DNA from 2 places in the Streptomyces sp. NPDC059989 genome. Region 2 is predicted to be linked to the other one. Evidence: riboswitches for the same ligand, from Rfam matches in the RefSeq annotation. Region 2 holds a riboswitch; the other holds the start of a gene.
What was found. A riboswitch is a leader RNA that binds a small molecule or an ion and turns the genes downstream of it on or off. The one in region 2 is predicted to bind S-adenosylmethionine.
Positions count from the first base shown of each region.

Region 1: linked by a shared signal. The riboswitch ahead of thrC (threonine synthase) and the one ahead of ACFWBN_RS35400 (aminotransferase class V-fold PLP-dependent enzyme) in region 2 are both predicted to bind S-adenosylmethionine.

Region 1 covers NZ_JBHWUO010000032.1:43,147-46,544, forward strand. Annotated here, with positions in the region: gene ACFWBN_RS26270 (trehalose-6-phosphate synthase) at 1-858, opposite strand, end outside; gene ACFWBN_RS26275 (glucosyl-3-phosphoglycerate synthase) at 905-1,855, opposite strand; SAM riboswitch class I at 2,056-2,212, shown strand; gene thrC (threonine synthase) at 2,206-3,398, shown strand, end outside.
Region 2 covers NZ_JBHWUO010000067.1:10,906-14,303, forward strand. Annotated here, with positions in the region: gene ACFWBN_RS35390 (cytochrome bc complex cytochrome b subunit) at 1-515, shown strand, start outside; gene trpD (anthranilate phosphoribosyltransferase) at 681-1,745, shown strand; SAM riboswitch class IV at 1,853-1,969, shown strand; gene ACFWBN_RS35400 (aminotransferase class V-fold PLP-dependent enzyme) at 2,190-3,398, shown strand, end outside.

The DNA of each region.
Region 1 (3,398 bases), on a different contig from region 2:
GCCGCCGACCTCCGCCCGCAGGCCCGCCAGCTTGTCGTCCACCTCCGGCCGGTGCGCCAGCGCCCGCAGCTCGTCCGCGTCCACGCCCAGCGGGTACACGGCCACGTCCGTCCTCTTGTGCCGCACCGGGCCCCACGGGGTCTTGCGGACGTACCGCTCCCCGCCCGACCCCGCCGGCATCGCCGGCTCGGCGATGCCCCGCTCGTCGTCCAGCTGAGCCGCGCCCATGAAGGTCTGCGCCCACGCCCAGGTGTGGAAGCCCACCACGTCCGCCCCGAGCATCCCCCACATCAGCTCCGACCGGATGTCGTCCGGCAGCATCCGCAGGAACTCGTACGACGCCCACGGCGTGTGCGTGAAGTGCCCGATCCGCAGGTCCGGCCGCAGCTCCCGCAGCTGCCCCGGGACCAGCGCCAGGTGGTAGTCCTGCACCAGGACGCAGGCACCCTCCGCCGCCTCCTCGGCCAGCGCCTGCGCGAAAGCCCGGTTGTACGCCACGTACGAGGCCCACCGGCGCCGGAACTCCGCGTCGAAGACCGGCTCGCGCGGGATGTCGTACAGGTGGTGGTGGGTGAACCAGAGCACCGAGTTCGCGATGCCGTTGTACGCGTCGTCGTACACCGTGGGATCGATGTCCAGCATCCGGACACCGGGCTCGGCGACGCCCCGGTGGACCGCCTCCCGGTCCGCGTCCGAGAGGGCCGCGCAGATCCACAGCGCCTCCGGCTGTTCCGCGAGGGCGGCGGAGAGTCCGGAGACGAGACCGCCCCCGCCGCGACGGGCACTGAGCGTGCCGTCGGCGGCGAGGGCGTACGAGAGCGGGCCGCGGTTCGCTGCAACGAGTACCTGAGAAGCCATGCGGCCAACCTAGCCCGGCCCGCTCCCGCTCAAACCATGCGAAAGCTCACGCCACGCGACGCAGCGCGTACTCCTTGATCCCCAGCATCGGCGGCCGCTCCTCGGTGTCCACCGGGTACGTCCGCGGCACGAACCCCTCGGGCCCCCGTTCGAACTGCGTCAGCTCCGGCCGTACGAGGTGCCCGCGCGAGAGCCGCACCTGGGCGGTCCGGTAGATCGCCGCGGCCATCCGGCCCAGCGCCTGCCCGTCCTGATGGCGGTGGACCCGTACGCCCACGTCCACCTGGGCCAGCGCGTCCAGCCCGACCGTGTGCAGCGCGTCGACCAGCAGGCCCAGCTCCACGCCGTACCCGACGGGGAACGGCAGCCGCTCCAGCAGGGAGCGGCGTACGGCGTACTCGCCGCCCAGCGGCTGGACGAAACCGGCGAGCTGCGGCCAATGGAGGTTGAGGAGGGGGCGCGCCACCAGCTCCGTCACCCGGCCGCCCTGGCCGGGGGCGTCGCCCAGCGGGCGGTCGTACATCGCCTTGACGAACTGCACCTCCGGGTCGGTCAGCAGCGGCCCCACGATCCCGGAGACGAAGGAGGACGAGAAGTCCCGCAGGTCGGCGTCGACGAAGCAGACGATCTCCCCGGTGGCCGCCAGCAGGGAGCGCCACAGCACCTCGCCCTTGCCGGGCAGCGCCGGGATGCGCGGCAGGATCTCGTCGCGGTGCACCACGCGGGCGCCGGCCTTCGCCGCCACCTCCGCCGTCCGGTCGGCCGAACCGGAGTCGATGACTATCAGCTCGTCCACCAGGGGGACCGGCAGTCCCTCCATCAGCTCGCGCCGGATGACCTCGACGATCCCGCCGACGGTCGCCTCCTCGTCGAGCGCGGGCAGCACCACGCTGACCGTGGTCCCAGCCGCCCGTTTCCGGTCCAGCAGCTGGTCGAGCGGTCGGTCGGCGGCGGCCCAGGAGCGGTCGGCCAGCCAGCGCTCCACCTCTTCCAGCACTCTCGGACTCCTTGCACCTTGGTTGGCCTGCCGCGCGGTCGGTTTGACCGAAAAGTGATCCATCTCGCGGTTCGGACGGCTGTCTCAACCGCCCGGCCCTTCGGTTACAGTCTTGAACAACGCGAAGGACCACCGCATGCCGGGGGTCCTCGCGAACAAACGCACCGGCGCGCCATAGAGCGCGTGTGCCGGTGCCATACCGCTCATCCAGAGGGGCAGAGGGACACGGCCCGTTGAAGCCCCGGCAACCCTCCAGTCGGTTCTCGCGATCGCACGTCAGCGACGTCAGCGAGGTCCCCGGCTAGGGAAGGTGCCAATTCCGTCTCATGGCGAAGTGCGCCATGGGGAAGATGAGGAGAAAGGGCCTCGCCATCATGGCTGCACAGACTGTCGCCACCTCTGTTGATCTCGGACCTGCCACCGGCCTTTCCTGTCGCGAGTGCGGTACCCGCTTCGAGCTCGGCCCCATCTTCGCGTGCGCCGAATGTTTCGGACCGCTGGAAGTCGCCTACGACCTCCCCCTCGGAGACCCCGAGGCGCTGCGCGCCGCGATCGAGGCCGGCCCCAACAACATCTGGCGCTACGCGCCGCTGCTGCCCGTCCCCGCGGACGTGGCCTCCAAGCCGAGCCTGAACCCCGGCTTCACCAAGCTCGTGGACGCGGAGAACCTGGCCAAGGAGCTCGGGGTCACCGGCAAGCTCTACGTCAAGGACGACTCCGGCAACCCGACGCACTCCTTCAAGGACCGCGTCGTGGCCATCGCCGTCGAGGCCGCCCGCGCCTTCGGCTTCACCACCCTGTCCTGCTCCTCCACCGGCAACCTGGCCGGCGCCGTCGGCGCCGCGGCCGCCCGCGCCGGTTTCCGCTCCTGCGTGTTCATCCCGCACGACCTGGAGCAGGGCAAGGTCGTCATGGCCGGTGTCTACGGTGGCGACCTCGTCGGCATCGAAGGCAACTACGACGACGTCAACCGCTTCTGCTCGGAGCTCATCGGCGACCCGCTGGGCGAGGGCTGGGGCTTCGTCAACGTCAACCTGCGCCCGTACTACGGCGAGGGCTCCAAGACCCTGGCCTACGAGATCTGCGAGCAGCTCGGCTGGCAGCTGCCCGACCAGATCGTCATCCCGATCGCGTCCGGCTCCCAGCTGACGAAGATCGACAAGGGTCTGCAGGAGCTGATCAAGCTCGGCCTCGTCGAGGACAAGCCCTACAAGATCTTCGGCGCCCAGGCCGAGGGCTGCTCCCCGGTGTCCACCGCCTTCAAGGCCGGCCACGACGTGGTCCGCCCGCAGAAGCCGAACACCATCGCCAAGTCCCTCGCCATCGGCAACCCGGCGGACGGCCCGTACGTCCTGGACATCGCGCGCCGCACCGGCGGCTACGTCGAGGACGTCACCGACGAGCAGGTCGTCGAGGCCATCAAGATCCTCGCGCAGGCCGAGGGCATCTTCGCCGAGACCGCGGGCGGCGTGACCGTCGGCGTCACGAAGAAGCTCATCGAGAACGGGCAGCTCGACCCGACGCTGACCACCGTCGTCCTGAA
Region 2 (3,398 bases):
GCCCGCGCAACGTCCCGACCCGTACGGCGTTCGGTGTCGCCTGGCTGACGTGGTACATGATCCTGCTGATCGCCGGTGGCAACGACATGTTCGCCCAGTACTTCCACCTGTCGATCAACTCGATCACCTGGTTCGCGCGGATCGGCTTCTTCGTCGGACCGGTCATCGCCTTCGTGATCACCAAGCGGATCTGCCTCGGCCTCCAGCGCCGGGACCACGACAAGGTGCTGCACGGTCGCGAGACCGGCATCATCAAGCGTCTGCCGCACGGTGAGTTCGTCGAGATCCACGAGGCGCTGCCGCAGGGCCAGCTGCACAAGCTCACCGCGCACGAGCAGTACAAGCCGATCGAGATCGGCCCGACGGTCGACGAGAACGGTGTCGAGCGCAAGGTGAAGGCCATGGAGAAGCTCCGCGCGAAGCTCAGCAAGGGCTTCTACGGGGAGAACACCCAGATCCCGAAGCCCACGGTGGAGGAGTACAAGGAGATCCAGAGCGGCCACGGCCACCACTGATCTCCCGCACGACCGCATGAGGGATTGATTTCGGTCAGTCCTGGTGTCGCCACGGCGAGAGCCCCGTCCAGTGTCTGGACGGGGCTCTTTGCCGTCTCCTGGGCTGGATAGGCTGAAGCCCTTCCCATTCGACGTGGAAACCTTGACAAGCAGCAGGAGCGGACCATGAACGTTGTGACCCCGGCAGGCGGCGACAGCGTGGCGGCCCGTGGCTGGCCGGGCGTTCTCGACGCCCTGCTGACCGGCCATGACCTGAGTGCCGACGACACCGCCTGGGCCATGGACCGGATCATGCGCGGGGAGGCCACCGACGCCCAGATCGCCGGCTTCGTGGTCGCGCTGCGGGCCAAGGGGGAGACGGTCGCGGAGATCAACGGCCTCGTACGGGCCATGTACGAGCACGCCAACCTCATCGAGGTGCCGGGCCGGACGGTGGACATCGTCGGCACGGGCGGCGACGGGGCCAAAACGGTGAACATCTCCACGATGTCGGCGCTCGTGGTGGCCGGTACGGGCGCGAAGGTGGTCAAGCACGGCAACCGGGCCGCGTCCTCCGCGAGCGGCTCCTCGGACGTGCTGGAGAAGCTCGGCGTCAACCTCAACCTCACCCCGGAGCGGGTCGTGCAGGTCGCCGAGGAGGCCGGCATCACCTTCTGCTTCGCCGTGAAGTTCCACCCGGCGCTGCGGCACGTGGCAGCCGCGCGCAAGGAGCTGGGCATCCGCACCACCTTCAACTTCCTCGGCCCGCTGACCAACCCGGCCCGGGTACGGGCCCAGGCCACCGGTGTCGCCGACGCCCGGGTGGCCCCGATCGTGGCGGGCGTGCTCGCCGAGCGGGGTTCGTCCGCGCTGGTCTTCCGCGGCGACGACGGCCTGGACGAGCTGACCACGACGGCGACCTCGCGCGTCTGGTGGGTCCGCGACGGCAAGGTCTCGGAGCAGTCCTTCGACCCGCGCGACGTGGGCATCCCGCTGGTGGACGTGTCCGCCCTGGGCGGCGGGGACCCCTCGTTCAACGCCGACGTGGCCCGCCGCCTGCTGGCCGGCGAGACGGGCCCGGTCCGCGACGCGGTGCTGCTGAACTCGGCGGCGGCGCTGGTGGCGCTGGACCCGGGTACGGGCACCCTGGAGGAGCAGCTCGCCGCCGGCATCGCCCGTGCGGCGGAGTCGATCGACTCGGGTGCGGCGCGGGCGGCGCTGGAGCGCTGGGTGGCGGCGAGCAACGCGTAGCACGCCCGGAGTGCCTGATTCCGTGTGATCGTTTTGAGTCAAGACCCCGGTCCGCCATTCGGACCGGGGTCTTGCGCCGGGGGGATCATGTGGCAGGATGCTGACCAGGTCACGAGTGACAGCGTTTAGGCCCCGGCTTGCTGTCCGGCAACCCTCCTTCCGTGGCGGGGTGCCCCGGGTGATGACCAGGTCGTAGGCAGCAAGGCCTACGGCAAGCGCGGATCCCTCGACACCAGGGGTCCTGGTCTCTCGAGGAGCGTTTCCGTGAGCAAGCGAATGCGATAGGGCGACTCAGCCCCTTCTTCAACCCTCGGACCAGGGTCACTTCCGTGTACCCCGGATCGGTCCGAGGCCCCCCGTACCCCGGTCGTCGGCCGCCGCCGAGTCGTACCCGCGTACGGGCACACCGAAGCCATTCAGACCTGCCTGCCGGGAGAATCCGCCATGTCCGCTGCCCTGAACGCCGCCGTCGCCACCACCACTGCTGCCGCCGCCGCCACCTCCGACGCCGCCTGTGCCGAGCCGCTGCCGGTCCTCGGCCGGGACGTCACCGTCCCGCTCGTCACCGGCGGCGAGGTCACCTACGCGGCCCTCGACTACGCGGCCAGCGCCCCGGCCCTCCAGCGGGTCTGGGACGACGTGGCCGCCTACGCCCCGTACTACGGCAGCGTGCACCGCGGCGCCGGCTACCTCTCGCAGCTCTCCACCGACCTCTTCGAGCAGAGCCGGGCCACGGTCGCCGAGTTCCTCGACTGCCGCCCTTCCGACCAGGTCGTCTTCACCCGGTCCACCACCGACTCCCTCAACCTGCTCGCCGCCGTACTCCCGGCCGGCTGCCAGGTGTTCGTCTTCGAGACCGAGCACCACGCCTCGCTGCTGCCCTGGACGAACGCGCAGGTCACCTACCTCAACGCCCCCCGCACCCCGGACGAGGCCGTCGCCACCCTGGAGCGGGCGCTCGCCGACCGCGAGCCGTACGGCCCGGCCCTGGTCTGCGTCACCGGTGCCTCCAACGTCACCGGCGAGCTGTGGCCGGTCAAGGAACTCGCCGCCGCCGCGCACGCCCACGGCGCGCGGATCGTCCTGGACGCCGCCCAGCTCGCCCCGCACCACCCCGTCTCGGTCCAGGACCTGGACGTGGACTGGGTCGCCTTCTCCGGGCACAAGCTCTACGCCCCCTTCGGCTCGGGCGTGCTCGCGGGCCGCGCGGACTGGCTGCAGCAGGCCGAGCCGTACCTCGCGGGCGGCGGCGCCTCCCGCAAGGTCGCCCGCCGCGAGGACGGCGGCGTGGACGTCGAGTGGCACACCACCGCCGCCCGCCACGAGGCCGGCTCCCCGAACGTCATCGGCGTCTACTCCATCGCCTCCGCCTGCCGGGCCCTCTCCGAGGCGGGCTTCGACTCCCTGGTCGCCCGCGAGCGGCACCTCATCGCCAAGGTCCGCGAGGGCCTGGCCGAGGTTCCGGCGGTCCGCGTCCTGTCCCTCTTCGGCGACGACGCCCCGCGCGTGGGCGTCATCTCCTTCGTGGTGGACGGCTGGAACAGCTCCCACTTCGCGGCCGCCCTCTCGGCCGAGTACGGGATCGGCGTCCGCGACGGCCTCTTCTGCGCCCACCCGCTGGTCCGCACCCTGCTCGGCAGCGAGCCGCAGGCC